Regions from separate parts of the Eubacterium sp. AM46-8 genome, predicted to be linked through region 1. Evidence: predicted binding sites of a transcription regulator. Region 1 holds the regulator's gene; each other region holds the start of a gene.
What was found. Region 1 encodes HrcA, which represses chaperone genes, less so after heat shock. Its sites were predicted from a motif close to TGTTAGCACTCNNNNNNNNNGAGTGCTAACA; they were not measured.

Region 1 (6,861 bases):
TTAATCTCCAATCTTTACAATAAGGCATTACCATATATGAAAACATATATTACATATAAATATAATACCCCACAATGTAGGATTTTACCACATTGTGGGGTGAGTGTAAACTTACATTACATATGTAAGCTATAGTATTTATTTGCCGAAAAAACCTTTCTTCTTACTGTGTCTTTCATTACCTGTAAGTGCCTTTTCATATGCCATAAGTGCATCCTTCTGCTCCTGATTAAGCTTTGTAGGAATATCAACTATTAAAGTGATATAATGGTCGCCTCTCTGTGCTGCATTTCTTACACTTGGCATACCTTTGCCTTTAAGTCTTACTCTTGTACCTGATGCTGTTCCCGGCTTAACTTCGTACAATACTTCTCCATCAACAGTCTTAACCTTGATTTCACCGCCAAGTACCGCTGTTGGATAGCTTATTACAACATTAGAGAATATATTGTATCCGTCTCTTTCAAATTCTGTGCTTGCTGAGATAATAACAGCAACTAAGAGGTCACCTCTTGGTCCGCCATTAACTCCCGGCTCACCTTTGCCCTGTATACGTACGCACTGACCATTATCGATACCTGCTGGGATATTGACTTCAATAGTCTTCTTGCTGCTTATATAGCCTGTTCCGTAACAATCCGGACACTTCTCCTTAATTATCTTACCAGTTCCATGACAGTCAGGACATGGCTGCTGGCTTCTTACCATTCCAAGAAATGACTGCTGTGTGAAAGTTACCTGTCCACGACCACCACATTTGCTACAGGTCTCTGGTGATGTACCAGGCTTAGCTCCTGTACCGTGACAGCTTGAGCACTCATCCTTTAATGTAACATCTATCTTCTTGGTTGTTCCCCTTACTGACTCGTCAAATGTAATTCTTACATTAACTCTTACATCAGCACCTCTTCTTGGTCCATTGCTGTTTCGCCTGCTTCCGCCGCCGCCAAACATACCTCCAAAAAGATCTCCGAAAATATCTCCCATGTCACCAAAATCGAAATCGAAGCCACCTGCTCCAGCTCCACCTGCTCCGCCTTCAAATGCGGCATGGCCAAACTGGTCATACTGTCTTCTCTTTTCAGCATCGCTTAACACCGCATAAGCTTCAGAAGCCTCTTTGAATTTTATTTCAGCTTCTTTATCCCCCGGATTCATATCAGGATGATATTTCTTTGCAAGTTGTCTGTATGCTTTCTTAATAGCAGCGTCATCGGCATCCTTAGGCACGCCAAGGACTTCATAATAATCTCTCTTATCTGCCATGATTGCTTCCTCTTTCTTATTTAATCAACAGAAACTGCACGGAGTTCTCACCCCATGCAGTCCTTATTCCAGTCAGTTATTACTGACAATTAAACCTCTTTGTAATCTCCATCAACTACATCATCACCGTATGGAGCTGAACCATTAGAAGCACCTGCTCCCATATCAGGACCTGCACCTGCTCCCATGTCTGGGCCTGCACCACCAGCAGCCTGCTGTGACTCATATAACTTAGCGAAAAGCTTCTGAGCGCTTTCCATAAGTTTTTCCTTGGCAGCCTTGATTTCATCAACCTGTGCATCTGTCATGTTTTCTGGGTCAGAACCATCAACAAGTGCCTTTAATGCGTTAAGGTCAGTCTCAACTGCAGCCTTGTCAGAAGCATCAAGCTTGTCGCCTGCCTCATCCATAGCCTTCTGTGTCTGGAATACCATTGAATCAGCTTCGTTACGTGCATCAATAGCATCCTTACGCTTCTTATCCTGAGCCTCGAACTCAGCAGCTTCCTTAACTGCCTTATCGATATCTTCATCAGACATGTTAGAACCAGCAGTAATTGTGATGTGCTGTTCCTTACCTGTTCCAAGGTCCTTAGCAGATACATTTACAATACCATTGGCATCGATATCAAATGTAACTTCAATCTGTGGAACACCTCTTCTTGCTGGAGGGATACCATCAAGTCTGAACTGTCCAAGTGACTTGTTATCTCTGGCAAACTGTCTTTCACCCTGTACAACGTTGATATCAACGGCTGTCTGGTTATCAGCAGCTGTAGAGAAAATCTGGCTCTTCTTTGTAGGAATAGTTGTATTTCTCTCAATAAGTCTTGTAGCAATACCACCCATTGTCTCGATTGAAAGTGAAAGTGGTGTTACATCAAGAAGAAGGATATCACCAGCACCTGCATCACCAGCTAACTTACCACCCTGAATAGAAGCACCGATAGCTACGCACTCATCTGGGTTAAGAGTCTTGCTTGGCTCATGTCCTGTTAATGACTTAACCTTATCCTGTACAGCAGGGATTCTTGTAGAACCACCAACTAATAATACCTTTGAAAGCTCTGAAGCTGTAAGACCTGCATCTGAAAGTGCATTCTTAACTGGCTCTGCAGTCTTTTCTACAAGGTCATGTGTTAATTCATCGAATTTAGCTCTTGTAAGAGTCATCTCAAAGTGCTTTGGTCCTTCAGCTGTAGCTGTGATATAAGGAAGGTTGATTTCTGTCTGAGTTGTGCTTGAAAGTTCCTTCTTAGCCTTCTCAGCTGCTTCCTTAAGTCTCTGAAGAGCCATTGTATCCTTAGAAAGGTCAACACCTTCCTTAGCCTTGAAATCATTTAACATATACTGTGTAACAGCATTATCGAAATCATCACCACCAAGCTTGTTATTACCAGCTGTAGCAAGAACTTCAATTACACCATCACCGATTTCGATAATAGATACATCGAATGTACCACCACCTAAATCGTAAACCATAATCTTCTGCTCATGCTCATTATCAAGACCATAAGCTAAAGCTGCTGCTGTAGGCTCATTGATGATACGCTTTACATCAAGACCTGCAATCTTACCAGCATCCTTAGTAGCCTGACGCTGTGCATCGTTGAAGTAAGCAGGAACTGTAATAACAGCTTCTGAAACCTTCTCACCAAGATAATTCTCTGCATCTGACTTTAACTTCTGTAAAATCATAGCTGAGATTTCCTGTGGAGTATATTTCTTTCCATCAATCTCAACCTTGTAATCTGTACCCATATGTCTCTTGATAGAAGAGATTGTCTTATCAGCATTAGTAACTGCCTGACGCTTTGCAGGATCACCTACAAGTCTCTCTCCTGTCTTTGAAAATGCAACTACTGAAGGAGTAGTTCTTAAACCTTCTGCGTTAGCGATAACAACTGGCTTACCACCTTCCATTACAGCTACGCAAGAATTAGTTGTACCTAAATCAATACCAATAATCTTTCCCATGATAAAATGTCCTTTCTATAATTAAATTGATTAATACCTTGTGTTACATATGCTTTCTGGCTTATCGCTAGTTAGCAACCTTGACCATGCTGTGTCTTATAACCTGGTCTCTGTATGTGTAGCCCTTCTCAAACTCTTCAACTACGATGTTCTCTCCAACTGAATCATCATCAACATGCATTACTGCATTGTGGAAATCTGGATTGAACTCACCGCCTAAAGCTTCAATAGGCTTAACATCTGCATCCTCAAGCATCTTTAAAAGCTGCTTGTGAACCATATCCATTCCCTTAGCGAATGGAGTTTCAAGTTCCTCATCTGTCACACTCTTAAATCCTCTGTCGAAATTATCAACAATAGGTAAAAGCTTCTTAATGATATCTGAGGCTCCCATCTCGAACATAGTAGATTTCTCTTTTTCTGTTCTCTTTCTGAAATTATCAAACTCAGCCATCTGCCTCTTTACTCTGTCCTGAAGTTCTTCTATAACTGCATCCTTAGGATCCTTCTTCTTAGAGCTCTCAGTGCTCTCATCCTGTGCCTCGGCCTTGTCTGATTCATCAGCTTCACATGCATTCTGACTTTCATCAGCCTTACATTCTGATTCGCAGTTGCAGGCTTCTTCTTTCTTAGCATCAGTCTCCTGATTCTTTACTTCATCCTGAACTGTCTCTTCTGATTTCTTTTTCTTTACATCCTTTGACACTTCCATACCAACCTTTCCTAAGTTTTCTTAAATACATCATCCAAATGCGTCTGCATCTCTTTTAAGGTATCAACAACCTTTTCATAATCCATACGCTTCGGTCCAATAATACCAATTGTTCCCTTCATTCCATCCTGCAATTCATATGTGGCTGTTACCACACTACAGTCCTTCATGGATTCAACTGGTGTTTCATTTCCTATATATACCTGAATGCCGTGGTTATCATCTTCAGTCTCATCTGAACCATCCTTGTCATTAACAAGTCCAGACAAGCCCTGCTTTTCCTCCAAAGCATATATAAGCTCACTTGCTTTCCCGGAATCACTAAGCTCCGGATACTTGAATATGTTAGTTGCACCGCTTGTGTATATCTTCAGGTCGTCAGCCTTACTTATAGTCTCAACTATCGCATCTAACACTTCTTTAACAATACCTATATGCTCACCTGCCTGACTCTCCATCTTGGATATAAGTCCCAGATGCATCTCCTGCAATGTAAGACCTGTAAGTGTTGTATTAAGAAGAAGATTAAGCTTCAGAAGATTCTCTGGTGAAATATCCTCGCTGATAGTTATAACCTTGTTCCTTATAAGATTACCTTCCATAACAATAACAGCAAGAAGCTTATTCGGTTCAAGCTGTGAAAGCTGAACAAATCTTAACTTATTACCAGTTACCTTAGGAGTAGTTATCATCGTGGCATAATTAGTATTATTCGCCAGAACCTTTGCTACATTCTGAAGAAGCTCCTCTACTCTGTCTACCTTCTCTGATAAGGCATCCTTCATAGAATCAAGTTCTTTCTCTTTATCACCAACCTGCTGTTCTCTTAAGGATATCTCTTCCTCTTTCTGGGCCATTAAATCGTCAACATATAATCTGTAACCCTTATCAGTTGGAATTCTTCCAGCAGAGGTATGTGGCTGTACAATGTAGCCAAGCTCTTCTAAGTCTGCCATCTCATTCCTTATAGTTGCTGAACTTAACTGTAAATCAGTCAGCTTGGAAATCGTTCTTGAGCCAACCGGTTCTCCGGTATCAAGATAATTCTGAATAACAGCTTTAAGTATCTTAACCTTACGGTCATCCAGTCGTCCATCCGTCTCCATGGCATCCTCTCCTTTCATCTTGTTAGCACTCATTAGATTGGAGTGCTAATATCGATACATTTAAGATATCACTACCCTTTCGTGATGTCAACAATAATATTTCTTTTTTCTATAAATAATTTATAAACTTCTTAAACAAAGTGATATTAACACAAAAAAGCTGCAGCTCTAACAGTTTCAAAACCATTAAAGCTACAGCCCTATTAATTCTTATATATATTAGATTCCAAGAATCTTCTTTACTTCATCACACATCTTGTCAGAATCACATACAGTATCATGAAGAACTGGTGCTGTTCTGATTTCTTCAATTGCGTTAGGAACTTTGACATTGCTTATCTTGCTAAGCTCGTCTACAAGCTCGAAATCTCCCATTGAATCATACTTAGAATCAATAGCATTCATAACGCTTCTTGTAAACTTATATGGACTTGCTGTTGAAGCAATAACTGTCTTAGTTGTATCACCAGTTTCTTTTCTGTACTTATCATATACAGTTGCAGCAACTGATGTATGTGTATCGATTACGTATCCACAATCTTCATATATCTTCTTGATTGTAGCAGCATCCTCTGCCTCTGTAGCATAATTGCCATAGAAGTCAGCTAACTGTGCCTTCATCTCTTCTGTAATCTTGTACTTTCCTTCTGACTTTAATGATGCCATAAATTCTGCATTCTTAGCTGCATTATTGCCAGCAATTCTGTATATAAGTCTCTCAAGGTTGCTTGAGATAAGGATATCCATAGATGGTGAGGTTGTAAGAACGAACTCTCTGTTTCTGTCATACTCACCTGTTGTAAAGAAGTCATATAATACCTTATTCTCATTAGATGCACATATGAACTTATTAATAGGAAGTCCCATATTCTTAGCGTAAAATGCAGCTAAGATATTACCGAAGTTACCTGTAGGAACAACTACATTTATCTTCTCGCCATCCTTAATCTCGCCATTAGCTAATAACTTGGCATATGCATATACATAATAAACAATCTGTGGAACAAGTCTTCCTATATTGATTGAATTAGCTGATGAAAACTGGAATCCGGCATCGTTCATAACCTTCTCTAATTCCTTATCAGAGAAAATGTTCTTAACACCAGTCTGTGCATCATCAAAGTTACCTTTGATTCCAATTACATATGTATTGTCGCCCTTCTGTGTAACCATCTGCTTCTCCTGAATTGGGCTTACACCGTTCTTAGGATAGAATACAATAATCTTAGTTCCCGGAACATTAGCAAATCCAGCTAAAGCAGCCTTTCCTGTATCTCCAGATGTAGCTGTAAGAATAACAATTTCATTCTTAACATTGTTCTTCTTAGCAGAAGTTGTAAGAAGATGTGGAAGGATAGAAAGTGCCATATCCTTGAATGCTATTGTAGCACCGTGGAAAAGTTCAAGAAAATACTCATCTTCAACTTTAACAAGCGGAGTCATCTCTTCTGTATCAAACTTAGAATCATAAGCTCTGTCTATACAGCTCTTAAGTTCTTCCTCTGTGAAATCATCAAGCATAAGCTTCATAACTTCATAAGCAACTTCTTTATAAGTCATCTTAGATAATTCTTCTAAGCTTTTATCTAATGATGGAATACTCTCTGGTACAAAAAGTCCTCCGTCTGCTGCAAGCCCCTTTAATATAGCCTGTGATGCAGTAACCTTAACACTGTCGTCTCTAGTACTTCTGTAGAACATACTCATCTTTAATACACCTCATAATTAATATAGTGTGCCTGCGAAAAAGTCGTAGGCTTTTAATATTATACAACAGACATCTGTGCAAAAACAATACTTT
Region 2 (6,861 bases), on a different contig from region 1:
GTTAGATAATTTCAAGAGAAAGTTCCACAAAATACCACCAAGAAGTATTATTAAGAATGAAGAACAGCTTGCAGGAATGAGAGAAAGCAGCAAGATTAATATTGCGGTACTTGATTATGTTGCAGAGAATATTCATGCAGGAATGACAACACAGGATATAGATGACCTGGTATATCAGAAGACAACCGAGATGGGCGGAATTCCGGCGCCACTTAACTATGAGGGATTTCCTAAGAGTGTCTGCACTTCAATTAATGAGCAGGTATGTCACGGAATACCATCTAGAAATATCCAGTTACTTGATGGAGATATAATTAATGTTGACTGTTCAACAATACTCAATGGATATTTCTCAGATTCATCAAGAATGTTCTGCATAGGCAATGTTTCACCTGAGCACAAGAAGCTGGTAGATGTTGCCAAAGAATGTGTAGAGTTAGGTCTTGCACAGGTAAAGCCATGGGGACATCTTGGAGATGTTGCCGCAGCAATCAATGATCATGCCAGGGCTAACGGATATTCAGTAGTAAGAGAAGTTGGCGGACATGGAATAGGTCTTGAATTCCATGAAACCCCATTTGTAAGTTATGTAATCAAGAAGGGAACTGGCATGGTTATGGCACCGGGGATGGTCTTCACAATCGAGCCTATGATTAATGCGGGACTTCCTGACATATACATAGATGAGGGCAATAACTGGACAATATATACAGATGATGATTCGTACTCAGCACAGTGGGAAATAATGGTTCATGTGACTGAGGACGGATATGAGGTTATGTCCTATTAAGATAGATGCTGCTATATATAAATACAGCAGTATATATCCTGACAGGACATACAACAATAAGTGAAAAGCTCCATATACTGTAGTGATACATGTATATGGAGCTTATTTTATGATGATGACACAACAGGTTCCGGCGATGTGCTATGTACCGTGGCAGCGTTGGGATGAATTATATGAGCCTTCGCGGGCAATTATGCGGGGGACTATGTTTCCTGTACTTGATAAACCATTTACAGGAGGCAGGGCATGAATTGTTGTAATAATATAAGAAATGAAAAAGCTATGATTATGAAGAATATTTATGAACTTGGCTTTGCACTTGTTGAGACTATGCTTTATCTTGATACTCATCCGGATGATGCTGCAGCTATTGAATATTATGCAGAAATTAAGGATAAATATGTGCAGTTTATGAAAAAATATTCAGATTATTATGGACCTCTCAGTATGGAATATATGGTAAATGACAATTACTGGATGTGGGTGGCAACACCTATGCCATGGGAATACAAGGGAGGTATGTGATATGTGGAATTATGAGAAGAGACTTCAGTATCCGATTAATATAAAGAATTGCAATCCTACACTGGCAGCAATGATTATTTCACAGTATGGTGGACCTGACGGCGAGCTGGGAGCATCAATGAGATATCTTTCACAAAGATATTCTATGCCATACAGGGAGGTTGCCGGACTGCTGACTGATATCGGCACGGAAGAACTTGGTCATCTCGAGATGGTCAGTACAATGGTTCATCAGCTTACAAGAAATCTTACAATGGAACAGATAAAAGGAACTCCGTTTGAGGCTTATTATGTTGACCATACGGTTGGTGTATGGCCGCAGGCTGCAGGAGGTGTACCTTTCTGCGCAATTGAATTCCAGTCAAAGGGTGATGCAATAACTGATATTGCAGAGGATATGGCAGCAGAGCAGAAAGCGAGAAGTACTTATGATAATCTGTTAAGACTCTGCCGCGACGATCCGGATGTGTATGAACCGTTGAAGTTCTTAAGAGAAAGAGAAGTTGTACATTTCCAGAGATTTGGTGAAGCAATGTCAATTATACAGAGCAAGCTGGATTCTAAGAACTTCTATGCATATAACCCGGAATTTAAAAAATAAGAAATAGAATGATATTAATAAAATATTATGATAGAATACATTTATAAAAGACTGATTAAAGGAGTACTTATGAAAGAAAAGATATATACAATACCTGTTAATGATGCATTTTCATCAGATTGCGAATGTCCGATTTGTTCAATGTATAAGGCATTAGAGGATGATGCAGTAAGTTATACAATGGGACCCAGCTACATGGAGGATGATATAAGAGCCATGACAGACAAGAAGGGTTTCTGTCAGAAGCATCTTAAGAAAGTGTATGACTGTGAGAACAGACTAGGCTTTGCACTTGTCATGAAGACACATCTTGACAGGGTGATTAATGATATTGAAAGTCTGCAAGATGGTAAGGTTGCAGGAAAGTCAATGTTTAAGAAGGCTGATAAGCCAGCGGTGACTGCATATACCGAGCAGCTTGAAAGCACCTGCTTTGTATGCGAGAGGATTGAGGATACATTTGAAAGATATCTCGATACTATATTTCACATGTATAAGCATGATGCTGAGTTCAGACAGAAATATAGCGAAAGTAAAGGCTTCTGTACCAAACATTATGGAATTCTTATTGAGCGTGCAGCTAATTCTTTAAAGGGTGATATGTTAGATGAGTTCATAAAGACGACTAACAGTCTCTATATAGAAAATATGAAGCGGGTAAGGGATGATGTAGAGTGGTTTATTAATAAGTTCGACCACAAGTATATTGATGAGCCATGGAAGAATGCAAAGGATTCTCTTGTCAGAGCCATGATAAAGGACGGTTCGTATATAGCGGATGAACCTGGAAAGAAGAATATAAGATAATAAAGGCCCCACAGCTCAAGTAAGACTGTGGGGCTTCTTTCTTGCATTATAAATGTGCCTTAATACGTAAAAGTAACAGAATACAGTGTATAACCTGTTCGCTCGGTAGCTTTGTATGAATAAGATAGCTGGACACCCGCATTAGATACGGCTGATTTTAAATCAAGGTCTGATATAGTTGTGAACTCAATGTGGTCTGAGCGGCTTTTGATGCAGCGTAGTATATATCTGTCAAGGTCATACTGTGTTCCGACAGAATGAAGCTTTGCCTGAACAGGATATGTATATATATATCCATTGGCAGGATTGGCATCGTTGATATCAGACGTCCAGGTATGGTCGATTGCCATATCTGAATCAGATATATTGAAATAGCTGTGGTCAATATATTCCGGTGAACCGCCAACAGGATCATCCCATGTTACATCTACCTGATACCAGTCGCCGTTAATTTTTACGACATTCCATATATGCTGGTCGTTACCGGCTTTTCCTGAAATAGTGTAATTCTCGATTCCTAACATATCCATAAATGTTTTGAAACTTTCTGTATAACCGCTGCAGACAGCCTTTCCGTTAATCATGGCATCGTATGCGTTGAATGTCGAACCACCATTATCAATGTATGTTATATGTGATACAAGATAGTCGTGGATTGCCAGTTCATTTTCATAATCGCTCCTGGCAGGGGAGGTTACTTTGGCAAGAACTTCTATGTATTTGTTATAGAGTTCAACCTGACGGCTGTTTAACTGAGAAGTGTTTCCTGAATTAAAAGCTTTAATAATTGCATAATTATCCCAGCATTCAAATGTTACAACAAGGTTATAACCATCTTTAATTCTGCGGTATTCACATTTTATCTGCTCAATTCCGCTTATTCTTGTCAGCCATTCATTGGCATCTATAAGGTCAGAGTCGGGAACAAATATATTACATGAAGTCTGGTTATCCGACATAGCTTCTATAATGAAATTAATAATATCTTCTGTGTCAGTTGCTTTATTATCAAATGCTGTATATGAAATCTCTGTAGAACTGTCAGAGCTGTTATCATTCGTAAACGGTAATGTGCAGCCATACAGGGATGCAAGAATTACGACTCCGGTTAAAAGAGACGCCCAATATTTTATGTGTTTCATGTGTGGTCTCCTGAAAATTCTGTTATAATCATATACGATTGTATAACGAGATAATTGCAAATGTAAAGCATATTTATGGAGGAATTTTATGTCGGATTATAAATTAAAAAATATATGTGATTTCGACCTGGCTCAGACATTGGAATGTGGTCAGTGTTTTCATTTTGTAAAGCTTGATGAGAATGATTATGTACTGACAGCAAAGGGACGTTTGCTGCATGTTTCGCAGCAGGCGGATACAGTTACATTCTATGACACGGAAGAGGATGAATATGTAAATGTATGGAAAGATTATTTTGACATGGACAGGGATTATTCGGAAATTAAGAATAAACTGCTGGAAAAGGATGATAAGTTAAAGGATGCAATTGAAAGTATGTGGGGTGTGAGAATTCTTAATCAGGATTTTTTTGAAACTCTTATATCGTTTATTATATCGCAGAATAAGCAGATACCTCATATTAAGAAGATTGTAGCTGATATATCTGCTAAGTTTGGTTCATATAAGGGGACATATGGCGGAGTAGATATGTATACATTTCCAACGCTTGAACAGCTTACCAATGCGAGTGAAGAAGATTTTAAAGAGTTAAAGACAGGATTCCGCGCACCTTATATTATGGATGCAATAAGAAGAAACATGGCAGGACAGTTTGATGAGAATGAACTTAAGAACATGGAGTATGACTCATGTATTAAGGAGCTTATGACAATAAAAGGCGTTGGCGAGAAGGTTGCCAACTGCGTAAGTCTTTTCGGACTTGGAAAGAAAGAAGCATTTCCTGTTGATGTGTGGATTAAGAGAATAATGGAGACAATGTATTTTGACGGTGAGGATACCCCTAAGGATAAGATTTCTGCATTTGCAAAGGAGCGGTTTGGCGGCCTTGGCGGTTTCGCACAGCAGTATCTGTTCTATTACGGAAAAACTATAAAAATGGGTATAAAGAAATAATTATTAATAAAATCTAAAAAGTATAATATATTTGAATTAGTTGTTGACAAATAAAAGTATGAAGTGTTACATTATGTGCAGTGGTTAGCACTCGGAAAGAATGAGTGCTAACAGAGATATGAATGCTGCCATGAAGGGTTCACTCTCATGTGAAGACAGCGGAATGGAGGAATATATAATGAAATTAGTACCATTAGGAGACAGAGTTGTTATTAAAGCATTAGTTGCAGAGGAGACTACTAAATCAGGAATCGTCCTTCCTGGACAGGCTAAGGAGAAGCCACAGCAGGCAGAGGTTATTGCTGTAGGACCTGGCGGTGTTGTTGATGGTAAGGAAGTTGTTATGCAGGTTAAGCCTGGTGATAAAGTTATCTATTCTAAGTATTCTGGAACAGAAGTTAAGCTTGATGAAGATGAGAATCTTATCATTGTAAAGCAGTCTGATATTCTTGCTATCATTGAATAATTGACAAAGTCAGTTACAGATGAGGGCGGTTTGAACATATAAGAAGTATATTTATTTAGGAGGCTATTATTATGGCAAAGGAAATTAAATATGGAATTGAAGCTAGAAAGGCTTTAGAGGAAGGCGTTAATAAGTTAGCTAATACAGTAAGAGTAACAATCGGACCTAAGGGACGTAACGTTGTTCTTGATAAGTCATATGGTGCGCCACTTATCACTAACGATGGTGTTACTATTGCTAAGGATATCGAACTTGAAGATGCATTTGAGAATATGGGTGCACAGCTTGTTAAGGAAGTAGCAGCTAAGACTAATGATGTTGCAGGTGATGGTACAACAACAGCTACTGTTCTTGCACAGGCTATGATTAATGAAGGTATGAAGAATCTTGCAGCAGGCGCTAACCCAATTGTATTACGAAAGGGAATGAAGAAGGCTACTGATTGTGCTGTTGACGCTATCGCACATATGAGCGAGAAGGTAACAGGCAAGGATCAGATTGCTAAGGTTGCGGCTATTTCAGCAGGAGATGAAGAAGTTGGACAGATGGTAGCTGATGCTATGGAGAAGGTTTCTAACGATGGTGTTATCACAATCGAGGAATCTAAGACAATGAAGACAGAGCTTGATCTTGTAGAAGGTATGCAGTTCGACAGAGGATATATTTCAGCATATATGGCTACAGATATGGATAAGATGGAAGCAGTTCTTGATAATCCATATATCCTTATTACAGACAAGAAGATTTCTAATATTCAGGAAATTTTACCAGTTCTTGAGCAGATCGTTCAGAGCGGTTCTAAGCTCCTTATCATCGCAGAGGATGTTGAAGGTGAGGCTCTTACAACACTTATCGTTAATAAGTTAAGAGGAACATTTAATGTTGTAGCTGTCAAGGCTCCTGGATATGGTGACAGAAGAAAAGAGATGCTTAAGGATATCGCAATCCTTACAGGTGGTCAGGTTATTTCTGAGGAACTTGGACTTGAGCTTAAGGATACAACAATGGATATGCTTGGTAGAGCTAAGTCTGTTAAGGTTCAGAAAGAGAACACAGTTATCGTTGATGGCGAAGGCGCTAAGGAAGATATTGATGCAAGAGTTGCACAGATTAAGGCACAGCTTGAGGAGACAACTTCTGAATTTGATAAAGAGAAGTTACAGGAAAGACTTGCAAAGCTTGCTGGTGGCGTAGCTGTTATCAGAGTTGGTGCTGCAACAGAGACAGAGATGAAGGAAGCTAAGCTTCGTATGGAAGATGCTCTTAATGCAACAAGAGCTGCTGTTGAAGAAGGTGTAGTATCAGGTGGTGGTTCTGCTTATATCCATGCTTCTAAGAAGGTTGCAGAGCTTGTTAAGACACTCAGTGGGGATGAGAAGATTGGTGCCCAGATTATCTTAAAAGCACTTGAAGCTCCATTATTTCACATTGCATACAATGCTGGTCTTGAAGGTGCTGTTATCATCAATAAGGTAAGAGAGTCTGAAGTTGGTACAGGATTTGATGCATACAAGGAAGAGTATGTCAACATGATAGATGCTGGTATCCTTGACCCGGCTAAGGTTACAAGAAGTG
Region 3 (6,861 bases), on a different contig from region 1:
GCCAGTTCCTTGGAAAACCAATTATAGCACTTGCTGTTGGTACAATATTCGCAATAATACAGCTTGCAACAGCACATAAGATGTCCGATTTTTACAATATTACCAATGAGACATTAAAGACAGTTGGTCCTATACTTTTTGTAACAGCAGCCGGTGGTGTATTAGGAAAGGTTATTTCATCAAGCTCAATGGTTGCATTTATTACACAGCATGCAGAAGTGCTTTCAGCAGTTGGAATATTCTTCCCATTCCTTCTTGCAGCAATATTAAAGACAGCACAGGGTTCTTCGACAGTTGCAATTACAACAACGGCAGGTATCATTGCTCCACTGCTTGGTGCACTTGGACTTGCTTCACCTGTTAAGACAGTACTTTGTGTAATGGCTATAGGCGCTGGTGCCATGACAGTATCACATGCTAACGACTCATACTTCTGGGTAGTTACTAATTTTGGTGACATGGATCCTGAACAGGGATATAAGACACAGACGGTATGTACATTAATAATGGGTATTGCAGCAATGGTTGAAATATTTATTCTTTCATTGATTTTATAATATATTTATAATATAAATGTTACATAATGCGGCTATACTTATGAGAACTATATGGACTTATTAGTATGACCGCATTATTCTATATAATAAAAGTTATAATAATAATACATTTAGAACAATATCAGGAGGATTATATATGGTTATAGGCTTTGTTGGATTGGGAATAATGGGAAAACCGATGGCAAAGAATCTTTGCAGAGCTGGATACACATTGATTGTTAATGACCATCACAAGGAAAATGTCGATGAGCTTGTACAGGCAGGTGCCAGAAGTGGTGATTTAAAACAGATTGGCATGGAAAGTGATGTAGTTATAACAATGCTTCCAAACAGTCCACAGGTAAAGGATGTAATGCTTGGGGAAAATGGTATTGCAGGCTATATGAAAAAAGGAACATGTTTTATAGACATGAGTTCGATTAATCCTGTCGACAGCAGATATATTGGTGATGTATTAAAAGAAAAAGGAATTGATATGCTTGATGCCCCTGTGTCAGGAGGAGAACCTAAAGCAATAGATGGAACAGTTGCATTTATGGTTGGTGGAGATGAGAAAACATTTGATAAGTATAAACAGATTCTTACACATATGGGGTCATCAGTTACAAGATGTGGTGAACTTGGAGCTGGAAATACAACAAAACTTGCCAATCAGATACTTGTTGCATGTAATATCCAGGCAGTTTCTGAAAGTTTTATTCTGGCAAAGAAAGCAGGAGTAGATCCTAAATGTGTATTTGAGGCAATAAAAGGCGGACTTGCAGGTTCTACTGTTATGAATGCCAAAGTTCCAATGATGATAGAGGATAATGTAGAACCGGGCTTCAGAATTGATTTACATATTAAAGATTTGAATAATGCACTGGAGTGTGCACATAGTGTTGGAGCTCCAGTACCCATGACGGCACAGGTTCAGGAAATAATGCAGTATCTGCATAATAATGGAGATGGAAGCAGCGACCACAGTGCAATTATACATTATTATGAAAAACTGGCAGACACAAAATTATAAATGTTGTTGACAGGTTATTATAATGTCAGGAAGGAGAATCTTATGAATAAAGAATTAAGAGCGGTTGCAGACAATATAATTGATGCGGCAATTAAAGCAGTTCTTCCGGATGAAGCAGTTAAGAGAACACTTAATGATACTAAATTTGATGGAAAGGTTATTCTTGTAGCAGTAGGAAAAGCCGCATGGCAGATGGCAAAGGCGGCAAGTGACTGTCTGGGAGACAGAATAAATGAAGGAATTGTAATAACGAAGTATGGACATGTAAAAGAGCCGATTGAAAGAATAGAATGTTTTGAGGCAGGCCATCCTGTTCCAGATGAGAATTCATTTAAAGCAACACAGGCAGCTATTGAGATGGTAAGCGGACTCAATAAGAATGATACAGTGCTTTTTCTTCTTTCAGGTGGAGGAAGTGCTTTATTTGAGAAGCCGAAGATTACAGGAAAAGAATTGCAGGATATAACTAATCAGTTACTTGCATGCGGCGCGGATATTGTTGAGATTAATACGATAAGAAAACGCTTATCAGAAGTAAAGGGCGGACGGTTTGCAAAATTATGTGAACCGGCGCATGTATTATCAATAGTATTATCAGATATACTTGGTGACCCACTGGATATGATTGCTTCAGGTCCGGCATGTGCAGATACAACAACATGTGAAGAAGCATGGCACATTGTAGAAAAATATAATCTTAATATAAGTGCAGATGTAAAAAAGCTGATGGATATTGAAACACCAAAGAAACTGGATAACGTAACAACATTTATTAATGGAAGTGTGCGTGAATTATGCAGTGCAGTATCAAGGGAATGTTCAAAGTATGGATATGAACCAGTAATGCTTACGGACCAGTTATGCTGTCAGGCAAAAGAAGCCGGAAGTTTTCTTGCATCTATAGCAAAGACACATTGTAAGTCAGGAAAGAAGCTGGCATACATAGCAGGCGGAGAAACTGTTGTTAATATTACCGGACATGGTAAAGGCGGAAGAAATCAGGAGATTGCATTATCAGCAGCAGAAGGTATTAAGGGAATGTTAAATGCAGCAGTATTCAGTATAGGCAGCGATGGAACAGACGGACCTACGGATGCGGCAGGTGGATATAGCGATGGTGATACAGCAGGAGTCTTAAAGAATAAAGGAATAGATATATTTGAAGTGCTTAAGAATAATGATGCTTATAATGCATTGAAACTAACAGAGGGGCTTATTATAACAGGTCCTACGGGAACAAATGTTAATGATGTTTCTGTGCTTCTTATAGGATAATATATTAAAATAGTACTACTGTGAAAAACAATCCCAGTGGTACTATTTTTTTGGAAAAATATTTTTAAAATGTATGAATTTGTGTAATGATGGTTGCACCTAAACCTGACTTTAATATTATAATCTTAAAAATTAATATTAAACAAAGCGACAGCCCCTTTTTGTGCAAAACATTATTCAGCCTGTATGGATTATTTCTTTCGAGAACCGTATATTTCATGAACTTTGGATTCAAGCTCCGCTATTCTTGATTCCTGCTCTGCTTTATACTGTTCATATTCATCATTGGCAATCTGAGAGAGAGTTTCTTCATTCTCGAGTGCTTCAAATGCCTGTGAAAGAGTATATGAATTAATAGAGCCTTCGCTGATCTTACTGCTTAGTTCTTCAAGAAAGCCTGTTATAGTAGAATCATTAATAGTTCCATCCTGCATATCTGCAAAATCAAATATCATTACGGCATCATTATTAGTTGAAATAGCCTGATTAATCAGATTGGTAAAAGCATTTGACGAACGGATAAAGCTGTAGGAAATGTATAACATTCCATTAGAAGCAGTTCCTGATGCAAATGTTTCGTTATAGCAGACAAGATGGCTGTAATCATTATCAAGTAATGATTTACGGGCTTCATCTGTATCATATGTATGTCTTAAGAAAAATGTTTCTTTAAGATTATAATTATTCTTAGTAAGATTATTGCGGACTTTTATTGCAGATGCAAGGACATCATCATCAAAGGTCATGCCTGAAAGCAGAATGTCGTAATTGTTATTCTGTGATTTTCTTATTATAGAGTCCAGCTCTTTGCTGTCGATAGAACAGTCAGCAATTATTGTTGGCGTGAAATTATAACCGGTCATCAGTTCTCTGATTGTATCAATATCATTGGCAGAAGCAGGAACGAATGCAAGAGTAGCACCTGCATTGGAGTTATCTGGGCTGCCAAGCTTCTGCTTTCTTGACTGAAGCTCGGCGTATATGTCGTTGATTTCATCCTGATATGGAGCAGCTTCTTTTTCAAGATTATTTAGCTCGTTCTGATTCTGTCTCTGGCTTCTGACTGCGAAAAACGAGCAGACACAGAGAGCACACACTGCTATAGTAATTATAATTTCATATATTTTTTTCATCGTTATATACTCCATTCATTATTTTATAGGAAAGTGTATCTTAAGGTGTTGATAATGTCAATGTATAGCACATAAGTACAGAAGAAGCAACAGTAAAAAGGGTCGAGCCAAGGCTTTATATTTTTTTAATAAATTCATTAGCACTCACCTCTTGACAGTGCTAACAATGAGATGTATAACATCAATTGTAAGAGGAAAACAATAGTTAAACAGTGAAGTTAAGATTTCATTGTAGCAGAAGGAGGTAATCGTATGAACATTAATAAATTTACACAGAAGTCTATTGAGGCTGTTAACCAGTGCGAGAAGATTGCCTACGATTATGGTAATCAGGAGATTGATCAGGAACATTTTCTGTACAGTCTCTTAACTATAGAAGATAGTCTTATCGCGAGCCTGATAGAGAAGATGGGAATTGATAAGGACACATTTATTAAGAATATTGAGACTCTGCTTAGCCAGAAGAATAAGGTTTCAGGAAATGTACAGCTTTATGTAAGCAATGATCTTAATAAGGTTTTAGTAAATGCAGAAGATGAAGCAAAGAGAATGGGTGATGCATATGTTTCTGTTGAACACCTTATGCTTGCAATGATTGCAGCACCTAACAAGGGTATCAAGCAGCTTTTTAAGACATATGGAATTAACAGGGAATCATTCCTGTCAGCCCTTGCGACAGTAAGAGGCAACCAGAGTGTTACCTCGGATAATCCAGAGGCAACTTATGATACTCTTAGCAAATATGCTACTGACCTTGTAGAAAGAGCTAAGGACGGAAAGCTTGATCCGGTTATCGGTAGAGATAATGAAATAAGAAATGTAATAAGAATCCTTTCCCGTAAGACTAAGAACAATCCGGTTCTTATCGGTGAGCCTGGTGTTGGTAAAACAGCAGTTGTTGAAGGACTTGCACAGAGAATCGTGAGAGGTGATGTTCCAGAAGGCTTAAAGGATAAGAAGCTTTTTGCACTGGATATGGGCGCGCTTGTTGCAGGTGCAAAGTATCGTGGTGAGTTCGAAGAAAGACTTAAGGCTGTACTTGATGAGGTTAAGAAGTCTGAAGGTCAGATAATTCTATTTATTGATGAAATTCACACTATTGTCGGTGCAGGTAAGACAGAGGGTGCTATGGACGCAGGTAATATGTTAAAGCCAATGCTTGCCCGTGGTGAACTTCATTGTATAGGTGCTACAACTCTTGATGAGCACAGAGAGTATATCGAGAAAGATCCGGCACTTGAAAGACGATTCCAGCCAGTTATGGTTGATGAACCTACAGTTGAGGATACTATTTCAATTCTTCGAGGTCTTAAGGACAGATACGAAGTGTTCCATGGAGTTAAGATTACGGATGGTGCACTTGTAAGTGCAGCTACTTTGTCAGACAGATACATTTCAGACAGATTTCTACCAGATAAGGCTATTGACCTTGTAGATGAAGCATGTGCAATGATTAAGACTGAACTTGATTCAATGCCTGCAGAACTTGATGAGAAGAGAAGAAAGATTATGCAGCTTGAGATTGAGGAGGCTGCCCTTAAGAAAGAGACTGATAATCTTAGTAAGGAAAGACTTGACGCATTACAGAAGGAATTGTCTGAATTAAGGTCTGATTTCAATATCCAGAAAGCTAAATGGGACAGCGAGAAATCTTCTGTTGATCAGGTAAGCAAGTTAAAGGAAGAGATTGACAAGATTAATACCCAGATAGCACAGGCTAAGAGAGAATATGATCTTAATAAGGCAGCAGAGCTTCAGTATGGTAAGCTTCCACAGGCACAGAAGGCTTTGGAAGAAGCTGAAAAGAAGTCAAGTAACAGAGATATGAGCCTTGTTCATGAAAGTGTTACAGAGGAAGAGATTGCTAAGATTATATCAAGATGGACTGGTATTCCGGTTAGCAAGTTAAGTGAGTCTGAGAGACAGAAAACTCTTAATCTTGATGAACAGCTTCACAAGAGAGTTATAGGACAGGATGAAGGTGTTACTAAGGTAACAGAGGCAATCATAAGGTCTAAGGCTGGTATTAAAGACCCGACTAAGCCGATTGGTTCATTCCTGTTCTTAGGACCTACAGGTGTAGGTAAGACAGAGCTTGCAAAGGCACTGGCTGAGAGTCTGTTTGATGATGAATCTAATATTGTAAGACTTGATATGTCCGAGTACATGGAGAAGTATTCAGTATCCAGACTTATCGGAGCGCCTCCAGGATATGTAGGTTATGATGAGGGTGGACAGCTTACAGAAGCTGTAAGAAGAAAACCATATTCAGTTGTTCTTTTTGATGAAGTTGAGAAGGCACATCCAGATGTATTTAATGTCCTCTTACAGGTACTTGATGATGGTCGTATCACTGATTCACAGGGAAGAACTGTGGATTTCAAGAACACTATAATCATAATGACAAGTAACATTGGTTCTTCGTATCTGCTTGAAGGCATTAATCCTGATGGCTCAATCAAGCCAGAGGCAGAGGAAGCAGTTATGGGTGATTTAAAGAATCATTTCAGACCTGAATTCCTTAACCGTCTTGATGAGATAATTATGTTCAAGCCTCTTACTAAGGATAATATCAGCAATATTATCAATCTTCTTGTTGCAGATGTTAACAAGAGACTTGCAGATAAGGAACTTGAGATTGTTCTTACAGATGCAGCCAAGGATTTCATAGTTGAGAACGGATTTGACCCAATGTATGGTGCAAGACCGCTTAAGAGATATGTTCAGAAGACAGTTGAGACACTGGCTGCCAAGTTAATACTTGCAGGCAATATCAATACAGGTGATGATATTGTTATTGACCTTGTAGATGGAAAGCTGACAGCCAGAGCCGCTGCGAGGGCTGTTCAGGGATAAAGCCTGATATTGAAATAAAAGCCTACTA

Region 2: the regulator HrcA is predicted to act here: its motif matches at 4,903-4,933, upstream of DW963_RS10370 (co-chaperone GroES).
Region 3: the regulator HrcA is predicted to act here: its motif matches at 4,113-4,143, upstream of clpB (ATP-dependent chaperone ClpB).

Annotation. Positions count from the first base shown of each region.
Region 1 covers NZ_QSEU01000002.1:178,494-185,354, reverse strand. The annotation lists gene dnaJ (molecular chaperone DnaJ) at 139-1,266, opposite strand; gene dnaK (molecular chaperone DnaK) at 1,356-3,242, opposite strand; gene grpE (nucleotide exchange factor GrpE) at 3,310-3,954, opposite strand; gene hrcA (heat-inducible transcriptional repressor HrcA) at 3,966-5,060, opposite strand; gene thrC (threonine synthase) at 5,280-6,767, opposite strand.
Region 2 covers NZ_QSEU01000015.1:42,482-49,342, reverse strand. The annotation lists gene DW963_RS10405 (methionyl aminopeptidase) at 1-790, shown strand, start outside; gene DW963_RS10400 (spore coat associated protein CotJA) at 900-1,040, shown strand; gene DW963_RS10395 (spore coat protein CotJB) at 1,037-1,315, shown strand; gene DW963_RS10390 (manganese catalase family protein) at 1,317-1,916, shown strand; gene DW963_RS10385 (DUF6062 family protein) at 1,986-2,723, shown strand; gene DW963_RS10380 (transglutaminase domain-containing protein) at 2,783-3,865, opposite strand; gene DW963_RS10375 (DNA-3-methyladenine glycosylase family protein) at 3,954-4,820, shown strand; gene DW963_RS10370 (co-chaperone GroES) at 4,999-5,286, shown strand; gene groL (chaperonin GroEL) at 5,358-6,861, shown strand, end outside.
Region 3 covers NZ_QSEU01000001.1:203,269-210,129, reverse strand. The annotation lists gene DW963_RS01015 (GntP family permease) at 1-557, shown strand, start outside; gene garR (2-hydroxy-3-oxopropionate reductase) at 694-1,569, shown strand; gene DW963_RS01005 (glycerate kinase type-2 family protein) at 1,612-2,844, shown strand; gene DW963_RS01000 (hypothetical protein) at 3,036-3,977, opposite strand; gene clpB (ATP-dependent chaperone ClpB) at 4,230-6,833, shown strand.